One region of the Paenibacillus sp. WLX2291 genome, then DNA from elsewhere that is predicted to be linked to it. Evidence: predicted binding sites of a transcription regulator. Region 1 holds the regulator's gene; each other region holds the start of a gene.
The links. Region 1 encodes Rex, which represses fermentation and respiration genes when NADH is low (regulators of the CRP and FNR family bind a similar motif). Its sites were predicted from a motif close to TTGTGAAATATTTCACAA; they were not measured.

Region 1 (3,219 bases):
ACCCTGAATGACCCAGTAGATGGACTTTTCATTCCATACGGAGTGATAGCTCGTCGTTACAGCAGACAGCTTGGCATTTTGCTGCGCTACTTCCAGTGCCGCCTGCTCCTGACTCCACGGCTTTGCCATCACATGTACATAAAACTGGTTCACACCTAGAATAATCAGACCGACCACTGTAATGATGATCGCAATCCATTTACCCGTTCCCAAATTTCGCAAGACACGCCATCCTTTCTGTATCGTTACGCTTTCGGTCAGCGTGTAAGCAAGCCTTCAAATGCCGATTGTGCTTCGCGGCGAATTTTCTCTTCATCCAGTGTCAGCGATACGCCGTCTTTGATCAGCTGTTTGCCATCTACCCATACATGCAGCACGTCTTTGGCACATGCAGAATAGACCGTATGAGAAATGAAATCGGTGAACGGCAGGAAATGCGGCTGATCGATATTGAGCGACGTAATATCTGCCTTCATACCGACTTTGAAGGTACCAGTATTGTTTAGGAATACCGATTTGGCACCGTATTCTGTACCCATGAGCAATGCTTCCGATGCAGGTACAGCGGTTGGATCGCCAGATACACCTTTGTGAATGAGTGCTGCTAGACGCATTTCCTCAAACATATCAAGGTTGTTGTTGCTGGCTGGGCCGTCTGTACCGAGAGATACGATGACACCGGCTTTTAACAGATCCGGCACGCGTGCTACACCGCTGGCAAGCTTCAGGTTGCTACCCGGATTGTGGGAAATAGTAACGTTATGAGCTGCCAGTGTAGCAATCTCTTCGTCATTCAGATGCACGGCATGTGCCAGCAATGTGGGACGGGTGAACATGCCCAATTTCTCCAGATGGGCAACCGGACGCAGACCATAATCACGCACGTTTTGCTCTACTTCGGCAATCGTTTCGGACATATGGGTATGCAGCGGCACATCCAGATCGTGTGCAGCTTGCACGAATTGCTCGATATAAGCAGGCGGACAGGTATAAGGCGCATGCGGAGACATCATCGTTGTGATGCGTCCGTCTGCTTTGCCATGCCAGTCGCGTACGAATTGAATCGATTGGTTCAGCTTTTGCTTTTGTTCTTCTTCTGAACACAGACCGATAACGCCTCTCATCAGCACGGCTCTCATGCCAGATTGCTCTACGACTTCTGCTACACGCTCAGAACGATCGTACATATCGAGGAATGTGGTAGTGCCGCCTTTGAGCATTTCCAGTACTGACAGCGCGGTTCCAGTGTAGACATCATCGCTCGTAAATTTGGCTTCCATCGGCCACATTTTCTCCTGCAACCATACTTGCAGCGCCAGATCGTCGCCGAAGCCGCGCAGCAGCGACATCGCTGCATGACCGTGACTGTTCACCAGACCCGGGATAAAGAATTGGTGGCGTCCGTCCACAACAGCAACGTCATCGCCTACCTGTGGCTCCTCTTCGCCAATATACGTAATCAGGTCATCCTCAACGACCATATAACCGTGCAGTACTGGCTTCTCGGCGTTAGGTACGGCGAAAATACCATTTTTGATGATCCATTTACTCGGAGAGTTGTTCATTGATTTCTAATTCCTTTCCATCTTCAAGGTAATAAGCCAGACTGAGCAGATCGGTCGTAAAATCAGCTGTATGCACACGCACATGCGGTGGTGTTCTCAAAATAATCGGTGCAAAATTCAGAATCGCCTCGATGCCCGCTTCAATCAACTGATCCGCGACACGCTGCGCTTCCGTATTCGGCACAGTGATAATGCCGACGCGGATATTTTGTTCTTTTACCGCATGCGACAATTCGCTAATCGGTTGTACGGTCAATGTATTGATCTTGCTGCCAACCTTCGGCTCGTACGAATCGAATACAGCGATAATCTTCATCGTTTCTTGTAAGTACGCATTATAGTTGGACAGAGCATGTCCCAGATTACCGGCACCGATCAGTGCCACATTGATCTGCTGATCCAGCTTCAGAATATGACGAATCTTCTCGATTAGATACGATACATCATAGCCGATGCCTTTGCGTCCAAAGTCGCCGAAGTAGGCGAGATCCTTGCGGATTTGTGCCGGATTCAGATCCAGCTTTTGCCCCAGCTCCTGCGAGGAAACAGTAGGCACCTCGCGGGTATGCAGCTCATTCAGATATCTCAGATAGACAGGTAATCTTCGCACGACAGCTTCAGATATTTTTTCGGATTTCATGCTTGCTCCCCCTCTTGATTTGCAGCTTCCGTTTCAAGCGGTCGTTGTTCCAGCCATTCGGCGATACGGGGAATCATCTGGTGGGTCGGCATATGTTCCATTTTGGGACCCGGCAGGGAATATAGGAAATGTCTGCCGTAATATGCCTCTATCACCCGCGTATCATAAATGAGTACGATTCCTCGGTCGTTTGCCGTTCGGACGAGACGTCCAAAGCCCTGCTTGAACCGGATCACTGCCTGCGGCACGGATAATTTCATAAATGGGTTTTTCTTTTCTTTTTTCAAACGTTCACTTTTGGCTTCTACGAGCGGATGATTCGGCGGCTGGAATGGCAACCGCACAATCGCCAAGCAGGTCAGCGCCTCGCCCGGAATATCGACGCCTTCCCAGAAGCTGCTTGTTCCGAGCAATACGGAAGCCGGATGCTCCTGAAAACGACGCGTCAACTTGGTGCGGCTGCCGCCATCCACGCCCTGACCGAATACGGCAATCTCACTTGTAGATAAATTCTCTTTCAATGGCTCATACACCTGCTTGAGCATCCGATAGGAGGTAAATAATACCAGCATACGTCCTCTTGTCGCTTTGGCAGCATCTGCCAACGAATCGGCGAGCATGGACACAAAGTTCTGATCGCCCACATTGCCTTTTAGACTTGGAAAATCGCGCGGAATCAATACAAGCGATTGCTCGCGATAATTGAATGGCGATTCTAGCATGACCGTATTGAGCTTGTTCTGCTGCTCCGCTTCCTTGAGTCCCAGCTGTTCGATCATATACTGGAATGTTTTGTCGATGGAGAGTGTTGCAGACGTTAGAATGATACTTTTCTTTTTATCGAAAAAGTGCTCTTTGAGCTGCTGACTTACATCAACCGGAACAGCATACATTTGCAGCGACTTGCTACGGTAATTGCCATTGGCTTCGTACCAGTACACCGTCTCTACGCTGTCCAGCTTAACAAAATGACGCAAATCATCGCGTACCGCACCCAGATCTTTGAACAGTCCG
Region 2 (3,219 bases), 170 kb from region 1:
TAGAAACTTTAGCACAGTATTTTTTGAAGCCTTCTGGCAGTTGATCGGACCACAGTACGGTCAGGTTCGGTTCCGGTGCAGGACCCAGATTGTAGAGGGTGTGCAGGAAGCGGAAGCTGTTTTTGGTTACGCGTGTTTTGCCGTCCATTGCCATACCGCCGATGGATTCCGTTACCCAAGTAGGGTCACCACTGAACAGTTCATTGTAATCTGGTGTACGCAGGAATTTGACGATCCGCAGTTTCATAACGAAATGGTCAACCAGTTCCTGTGCTTGTTCTTCCGTCAGTGTGCCTTCTTTTACATCGCGTTCGATGTAAATATCCAGGAAGGAAGATACACGTCCGAGCGACATTGCCGCACCGTTTTGTTCTTTGACAGCTGCCAGGTAACCGAAGTACAACCATTGGAAGGCTTCTTTGGCATTTTGTGCTGGTTTGGAAATATCGAAACCGTGTTCAGCTGCCATTTGTTTCAGTTCGTTCAATGCTCTGTACTGTTCGCTGATTTCTTCACGTTGGCGAATGGTTGTTTCATCCATGTATTCGCCCAGTGTTTCATCATGCTCACGTTGTTTTTGCTGCATCAGGAAGTTTACACCGTACAGTGCAACCCGGCGATAGTCACCGATGATGCGACCGCGACCGTAAGCATCTGGCAGACCAGTAACGATACCGGATTTACGTGCTGCGCGAATCTCAGCAGTGTAAGCATCGAATACGCCTTGGTTGTGCGTTTTGCGGATATCAGTGAAGATGTCGATGACGGATTGTGGAACTTCGAATCCGTATGCTTTACAAGCATCGATTACCATCCGAATACCACCGTAAGGTTGAATCGAACGTTTGAAAGGCGCATCCGTTTGAACACCGACGATTTGTTCTTTGTCTTTGTCCAGATAACCCGGACGGTGCGATACGATCGATCCTGGTGTGTTTACGTCTACATCCCATACACCGCCACGCTCGCGCTCTTCTCTGGACAGCTGGGAAACGATTTTCCACAGGTCGTTTGTATTCTGAGTTGGACCTGCGAGGAAGTTTTCGTTGCCAACATAAGGTTTGATATTTTCGTCAATAAAGTTTTTGGTGTCTACATGAGTTGTCCATTTGCCTGTGTTAAAACCTCTCCAGGCTTGTTGCGATTGATCTTGTACGTTTCTTTCGATTACCGACATTGATAATCCCTCCATTATTTGTGAATTAAATCACAAATTTTGTTATGAGTTTGATTTGGTTGTCTCGCCGCCGGTAACTTGTGTTCCGGCTATGTCCTTATTATGCAGGATGATGGATGGTATTAATGTGATTTTTATCACAATCAGACAGTTTCATTATGATTTTTATCACTTTCTGTCATTGATACAGTAAAATTTTAAATATGATACAGATAATTCTCCTCATCCTCGGACATATGGTAAAAATGTAACGTTGGGAATCCCATATTCCGCTTCAGGTTTGATACAGACAGGCAGCAAATCTAGATACAGTTGAAGCGATTTTGAATAGTGCAAAATGGAACTGCCGCAATTTGAAATGCCTTCCGCTTCCTTCAAGTTATATCCACATACGATATGGGATTGTCGTTGATCCCTCCTTGTTCGTCCTGATGCAGGAATATCCGCTGATTGCAATCAGGTACGCCGTAGTTGTCACTTCAATATACGGACACGTTTTGAAAGTAAGTGTCCACCTCATCACCTCCTTTCCGGAATGAGAAAAAAGGCTGCTGTCAATCCGTACTCACAGCGGATGACAGCAGCCCATATTATTAGGGAGGAGAAACTACATATGACACATAGGGTGATACATGGGAAGCATGCAACTGTTCATTCGCCACTTCGGCTTATACAGCCGTTAGATCATTTATTCAAATTTGCCATAGAACGCGTTGCGGTATACATCAGCCAGTTCCGTAACGAGTGGCATTTTTGGATTGGCTGTGGTGCATTGGTCTTCAAATGCGCGGTCTGCCAAATAGTCGACATGTGCTTCAAAATCTTTAGCGTCAAAGCCCAATTCTTGGAATGTCTCAGGGATACCCAGTTTGCGGTTCAGATCGCGAACAGCGTTCACGAGGCTGTTCACACCTTCCTCAGTTGTACGTGCAGGCAGCCCCAGAATACGGGCGATTTCAGCATAACGCTCGTCAGCGATAAAGTGCGAATATTTAGGGAACGATGCGAATTTGGTCGGTTTTTTCGCATTGTAACGGATCACGTGTGGCATCAGAATCGCATTGGTGCGTCCGTGTGCAGTGTGATATTGTCCGCCCCATTTGTGTGCGAGACTGTGGTTGATACCTAAGAAGGCGTTGGCAAATGCCATACCAGCAATTGTGGAAGCATTGTGCATTTTCTCACGAGCCAGTTTGTCGCCAACCAGTGCCGACTGCTCCAAGTATTGGAAGACCAGTTGGATCGCTTTGATCGCCAGACCATCCGTGAAGTCATTCGCCATATTCGATACATACGCTTCGATCGCGTGAGTCAGCACGTCCATACCGGTATCTGCTACCGCTACGCGTGGCAGGGTGTAGACGAATTCTGGATCGACAATCGCTACGTCTGGAGTCAGCTCATAGTCAGCCAGTGGATATTTGGTATTGCCTTTTTCTTTGTCAGTGATAACAGCGAACGAAGTAACTTCTGAACCTGTACCCGATGTCGTTGGAATCGCTACGAATTGCGCTTTTTGACCTAGGTTTGGATATTTGTAGATCCGTTTGCGGATATCCATAAATTTCTGTTTCAGGTTGTCAAAGCTTACATCTGGGTATTCGTAGAACAACCACATGCCTTTGGCAGCATCCATTGGCGAACCGCCGCCCAGTGCGATAATGCAGTCTGGCTGGAAGCGTTCCATCATTTGACGTCCACGTTCTACCGTCAATGTCGATGGATCTGGTTCCACTTCGGAGAACACTTCGATTGCTACTGGTGTTTTACGTTGACGCAGATAGTGTTCGACTTTTTCCACATAGCCCAGTTGTACCATCATCGGGTCCGTTACGATTGCAACACGATTAATGTTCGGCATTTTGGCAAGGTATTGCGTCGATCCTTTTTCAAAGTATACTTTCGATGGAATTTTGAACCATTGCATATTCACGGTACGGCGAGCCACCCTTTTAATGTTAATCAGATTGACAGCAGTGACGTTCGACGATGTCGAGTTGCGTCCATACGATCCGCAGCCCAGTGTGAGCGAAGGCAGATTC
Region 3 (3,219 bases), 2.2 Mb from region 1:
GCGGTGCTCAAAGTTCATGCCCGCAACAAGCCGTTGACCAAAGATGTCAAACTTGATATTATCGCCAAACGTACAACAGGCTTTACCGGAGCGGATCTGGAAAACCTGCTGAATGAAGCGGCATTGCTGGCGGCTCGTCGTAACCGCCGCGACATCTCGATGACTGAGGTGGATGAAGCGATCGACCGTGTAATCGTCGGTACAGAGAAACGCAGCCGCGTAATCAGCGACCGCGAGAAACGCATCGTCGCTTACCACGAAGCCGGTCATACGATTGTTGGTTACTTCCTGGAACACGCCGATATGGTACACAAAGTAACAATCGTACCGCGCGGACGTGCTGGCGGATATGTAATCATGATGCCGAAGGAAGACCGTACACTCGTAACCAAACAGGAATTGCTGGATAAAGTAACTGGTCTCCTCGGCGGACGTGTGGCGGAAGAACTGTACATCGGTGAGATTGGTACCGGTGCTTACAGTGACTTCCAACAGGCAACAAGTATCGTACGCAGCATGATCGTTGAATACGGTATGAGTGAGAAGCTCGGACCGATGCAGTTTGGCAGTTCGCAAGGTCAAGTATTCCTGGGTCGTGACTTGGGTCACGAACAGAATTACAGTGATGCGATTGCTTATGAGATTGATCAGGAGATGAACCGTTTTATTACGGAATCGTACGAGCGTTGCCGCGAATTGCTGCAAAAGCATTCCCGCGAAATGCATCTGATCGCTCAAACGCTGCTTGAAGTAGAAACACTGGACTTCGAACAGATCAAATATCTGATCGAAAATGGCTCGCTGGAAGGCTTCGGCGAAGGCACATCCGGTGGCAACAATGATGGAACACCAACAGAAACTGGTGAACCAACATTCGATAGCATCGGTGATTCCAAAGTCCGTTTGGACAAAGATGATACGACTTCTTCCTCTCCGGAAGCAGGTGGTAACATCCCGAATAATCCAAATGATGATTCTGGCGATAACCGTGGTCCAGGTGGAGGTACACCAACGATCTAATCCATCGTACGGTGACGCTTTATCTGAATGGATCATAGCTATCACGTGATCAAATAATGCAATATAGAATACAAACAACCTACCCCTGAAGATCATATGATCTTCGGGGGTTTTTGTTTTGCCTGATGATAGAAGCATCAAGCATATCCACCTACGCAAGATTTTGAGATTGACAAGCACTGTTCAAATTGTGTACAGTATTGGGGAAGTTGATCACATTTTAGACACATTTCGCACTGGAGTACGCAATTTTTTTCACAATGTTATGTGGTTATCGTCTGGTTCGTATTCGTCTGTGTGAATGTGATCTTGTCTTTGTGGGAGACATATAGACAAGAGTGAGCGATGAATCAGGCTTGTGCAGAGACATAGAGCGGGTATGAGCTATCTTTCATAACATCATGAAGCTAACAACGAGTTGATACGTTTATAGATCGGATTGCGTATTGGTCTGTTCATTCTATATGTATCGTTCCTTGTGATAGCTTGGCATTACAGAGAATCGTCGATGACTTGAATTGTGAAAATTATTTCAAGAAATGTGAAAAAAATTTCAAACTACAGGGAGATGACATGATGGAAGCATTAGCACTGGAAAAGAAAGCAGAACGCGATGCGGAGCTGCGGGAACGTCTGATTCAGCTGAAAAAGGAACGCAATGCGATTATTCTTGCTCATTATTATCAGCGTGACGAGATTCAGGAAGTTGCCGATTTTCGTGGCGATTCATTTTTGCTAGCTCAGAAAGCGGCACAGACGGATGCGGATACTATCGTATTTTGCGGTGTGCATTTCATGGGGGAGAGCGCCAAAATTCTCGCACCCAACAAGACAGTCATTATTCCCGACGAGCGCGCGGGTTGCCCGATGGCGGATATGGTTAACGTGGATGGGCTGCGCAAGTTAAAAGCTCAGCATCCGAACGCCAAAGTCGTCACCTATATTAATTCCTCTGCTGACGTGAAGGCAGAAACGGATATTTGCTGCACTTCTGCCAATGCGGTCAAGGTGATCCAATCCGTTGACTCCGATGAGATCATCTGGGTGCCGGACAAGAATCTCGGTCATTATGTACAGCAACACACCGATAAGAAGATGATTATTTGGGAAGGCTACTGCAATACCCATGATATGCTGACCGTGAAGGATGTATTCGAAATGAAAGCCAAATACCCGAATGCGCAGTTTGTCGTGCATCCCGAATGCCGTCCAGAAGTCGTAGCATTGGGTGATTTTGTAGGCAGTACGACTGCGATTATTAAATATTGCCGCGAATCAGACGTACAGGAATTCATCGTTGGTACGGAAGATGGTACCGGGTATCAGCTGCGCAAGGACAGCCCAGATAAGCAATTTTATTTTGCTAGTAAATATCTCGTTTGTCCCAATATGAAGGTGAACAATCTGAAAAAGCTGGTCAATTGTCTGGAAACAATGAAGCCGCAAATTTACGTACCGCCTGCTATTGCAGATCGTGCCCGTGTATCGCTGGAGCGGATGCTGGAAGTCTCATCCTCGTAAATTACCATTGTCTATATACTATTTGCTGTTGGCTATGTATTTGCTGTTGGGTAAGCTTCATTGGTCGTATTGCTGCAAACAGCTGCATAGATGAGTAAGTGGATACAATGATAACATGATGACAGAACCAGAAAGGCAGGCAAATAGAATCATGCAGCAGTCAAGATTCACAGTCTCTATCAATGATGATTACGACGATACTGTGTATACCGATGTACTGGTGATCGGAACGGGCATTGCCGGGTTGTTTACTGCTCTGGCAGCAAGTGAACATAAGAACGTGCTATTAATCACAAAGGATATACTGCTGGAAAGCAATACACGTTATGCACAGGGTGGCATCGCTGCGGTGATGGCACAGGATGATTCGCCTCACTTTCATCTGGAAGATACACTGCTGGCAGGAGCGGGTTTGTGCGAGCAGCATGCGGTATATGTACTGGTACAGGAAGGACCAGAGCGAGTACAGGAGCTGATGATGCTTGGAACGGCATTTGATATGTTGGACGGCAAGCTGGAGCTAACACGCGAAGGAGCGCATAGCCACCGCCGCATTTTGCATGCGAATGGCGACTCGACTGGACATGAGATTGTGCGGGCATTGTCGCGGCAAGTACAGCAGCATGACAGGATTGATGTGTGGGAGCGGCATAGTACGGTGGAGCTGCTCATGCAGGA
Region 4 (3,219 bases), 1.5 Mb from region 1:
AATCATGGACAGAATGCCATTCATCGGTGTACGGATTTCATGGCTAAGCATGGATATAAAGCGTGCCTTATTCTCGGCTTTTTGCTCGGCAATCATCAATGACTGCTCATGATCGTCCAACTTGAGCCGAAGCCTAGCTAGCTCCTGTTCCATTTCTTGTTGCTTTTCAATTAGTTCGTTTATCTTTTCCATCTTGCACCTCGAGAATCGTTCTGTACAAAATTAACCATTTCACAAACCATGTATACCACTATACCATATACAATCTATACTATTACCCGTATCTTATCATTTAAACCAATTTTACAACTCGAAACCTACTTAGCTATCAATTTGTGAAATGAGACCTGTAATAATAAGCAAAAAGCCGGGACTTCGCCTGTGCAACATGGGCGTCCCGGCTGACTTCTTGTATCGTGGATCATAAATGATCCTACTTGCGTAATGTGCTATAGATCAGGATTGCATCAATGCGTCTGCTCGCTATGCTGCAATGGCATCGCCGTCGCGGAAGCTGCTGTATGTTCGTTCAGCGCTGACTGTGTTGATACACCGTGCTGCCCACTGGCATTGCCTGCTGCTGGAATGGTTGCATTGGTTGGACGGATATATGCGGCAAAATACGCGCAAGCAACAAACAACGCACCACCAGTCAGATTACCAAGCCAAACGGGAACGAAATTCATAAAATACTGTGCCCATGAATAATGACCTGCAAAGATCGCTGCTGGAATCAGAAACATATTGGCGACAACGTGCTGAAATCCAATGGCAACAAACGCCATCGTCGGGAACCAGATGCCTAGCACCTTGCCGCTGATGTTGTCTGCGCTGTACGACAGCCACACAGCCAGTGCCACCAACCAATTACAACCGATACCGGAAATGAACATTTGCAAGAAGGTTCCTTCCAGCTTGTGCCCCGCCATCTCAACTGTCTTCGCCAGATACGGTCCAGTTTCCGTCAAACCAACGATATGTCCAAAGAAATAAGCGACGAACAAAGCACCAAGCATATTCGCAAGCGTAATCGCTACGAGATTGCGCGCTACTTCCATCGTTGTAATTTTACGTGCCATGCGTGCCAGCGGCACAGCCATCATATTTCCAGTTAACAGTTCCCCGCCAGCGATGAGCACCAGAACGAGTCCGACCGGGAATAGCGAAGCTCCGACAAAATTGGCAAAGCTACCCCATTCTTCCGGCATGCTGGCAATCACTCGAATATCTAACAAAAATCCAAGTGCGATAAAAGCACCCGCCAAAAATCCAAGTACCAGCATCTGCGTCCAGCTGGAGCGTGCTTTGGTCACTCCAGTGTCAATCGTATTCATCGCGATTTGCTGCGGTTTGTAGTAAGCCATGAAGGGTTCTCTCCTTTGAATGTATGGTCATCCGTTTCGGTTAGCGGATATTTTCATATTTCAATTTTAATGAATTTACTTTGTGAAAAAAGTAACATTTATCACGATGAAGAGAATTTTTACGATAAACTGCGAAATTCATCACCATACATCCACGCAGACAGCCAAATAAAAAAGCCGCCATCATCAGATGGCGACTACAATGAACTTGTATCCTATGCAGATATGATTACACGTTCACGGTTTCTTTTTGCGCGACTTGTGGCAGTGCTTGCAGACCGACGCTGTTCAGGTAGTTCCACGGTTTGTTGTAGTGTGGTTGGAAGAAGAAATCGACAAAGGCGAGCTGATCAACCGTCATACGCGCCTGAATGAATACCGAGATCGTATTGATCGATTGCGTCAGATCGGCGTGCGACATGATCTGTGCACCAAGAATGCGACGGCTACCTGTTTCATAAACGACTTTCAGAGTCACTTTCTCATGGGTTGGCATGAATTCAGGACGGTAGTTGTCGTGAATGGTCGATGTTTCTACGTCCAGACCAGCAAGACGTGCAGCGACTTCGGTCATACCGGTTGCAGCGATATTTTCTTCATAAATTTTGATACCGGAAGTGCCTTGTGTACCGAGATATTCGGTCGTCGGGTTCACCAGATTGCGGGCAACGAGTGTACCCATGCGTACCGCATTGGTTGCCAGCGGGATGTACGCGTGTTGCTGGGTTGGGTTGTAGAAGATCGCACAGCTGTCACCAGCGGCGTACACGTCTTTTTTGCTTGTTTGCATGTACTTGTCAACGATGATTGCACCGTTTGGCAGCATATCCACCTGACCTGCCAGCAGTTCGGTTTGTGGACGGAAGCCGATGCACAGAATGACCATATCAGCGGTGTGTGTACCTTTATCGGTAACGACGGTGTTTACTTTGCCGTCGGCGCCTTCAAAGCGTACCACTTTCTCATTCAACGCCAGCTGGATACCTTGCTGTGTCAGCACTTCTTCGGTACGAGCGGTAAATTCAGGATCAAGGTATTTGCTCAGGATACGTTCTTCGGCATCGATCAGCGTCACTTGTTTGCCGTTCATTTGGAACGCTTCGACCAGCTCAACACCGATGTATCCAGCACCGACAACAACGATATGGTTGGCAGATTTGGCTTTCTCAATAATTGTATTCGAGTGATTAAAGTTCTTAGACAATACGATATTATCTAGTTCAATACCCGGGAATTTGGGAATGATCGGCCACGAGCCAGTTGTAACGATTAATTTGTCAAACGTATCTGTTAGCTCGGTTCCGGTCGTCAGATCGCGGGCAGTCAATGTTTTGGCGTCGGTGTCGACGGAAGTGACCTCGTGCAGCATTTTGGTGGTCACACCGAGTTCAGCTAGTTGCTGTGGCGACGAGTAGAACAACCCGTTCGCATCTTCTACGACACCACCGACATACAGCGCGATACCGCAAGACAGGAACGAAATATTGTCATTGCGTTCGTACACGGTGATCTGAGCGTCCGGGTACAATTTGGCGGTGTTGACAATGGCGGCGGTTCCTGCGTGAGTACATCCAATAACTGCTACTTTCATGGTTTCTTCCTCCTGTGTGTAACTCTATATTTTTGTATGTGGTGCAAATAAGTTATCCATTCCGTCAGTGACATCTGCTCCGTTCAGCGTTCTGTTCGCTGATAGAGACAACTTAGTGAATACATTCACATTTGATAGTAAAAAGAGAGGACAGCGATCTGAAGATGCAGATGGGAGTTTGCGATGAACATTCGTCTGCGGAAAGCTGTCCAAAAGGTACATGGAGGAACCGGGGAGAAACGTTGCCTGTTTCGGATTCCGATT

Region 2: pflB (formate C-acetyltransferase) is a predicted target of Rex. The motif match lies at 1,196-1,213, and genes of this name have one in related genera.
Region 3: nadA (quinolinate synthase NadA) is a predicted target of Rex. The motif match lies at 1,539-1,556, and genes of this name have one in related genera.
Region 4: ACDE64_RS21200 (formate/nitrite transporter family protein) is a predicted target of Rex. The motif match lies at 1,445-1,462, and genes of this name have one in related genera.

What each region holds. Positions count from the first base shown of each region.
Region 1 covers NZ_CP176755.1:3,453,993-3,457,211, forward strand. Annotated here, with positions in the region: gene ACDE64_RS14690 (DUF5590 domain-containing protein) at 1-222, opposite strand, end outside; gene ACDE64_RS14695 (amidohydrolase) at 258-1,565, opposite strand; gene ACDE64_RS14700 (redox-sensing transcriptional repressor Rex) at 1,546-2,205, opposite strand; gene dinG (ATP-dependent DNA helicase DinG) at 2,202-3,219, opposite strand, start outside.
Region 2 covers NZ_CP176755.1:3,622,135-3,625,353, forward strand. Annotated here, with positions in the region: gene pflB (formate C-acetyltransferase) at 1-1,177, opposite strand, end outside; gene adhE (bifunctional acetaldehyde-CoA/alcohol dehydrogenase) at 1,866-3,219, opposite strand, start outside.
Region 3 covers NZ_CP176755.1:55,561-58,779, forward strand. Annotated here, with positions in the region: gene ftsH (ATP-dependent zinc metalloprotease FtsH) at 1-1,020, shown strand, start outside; gene nadA (quinolinate synthase NadA) at 1,597-2,541, shown strand; gene nadB (L-aspartate oxidase) at 2,693-3,219, shown strand, end outside.
Region 4 covers NZ_CP176755.1:4,956,042-4,959,260, forward strand. Annotated here, with positions in the region: gene ACDE64_RS21195 (ATP-binding protein) at 1-192, opposite strand, end outside; gene ACDE64_RS21200 (formate/nitrite transporter family protein) at 468-1,364, opposite strand; gene ACDE64_RS21205 (FAD-dependent oxidoreductase) at 1,594-2,955, opposite strand.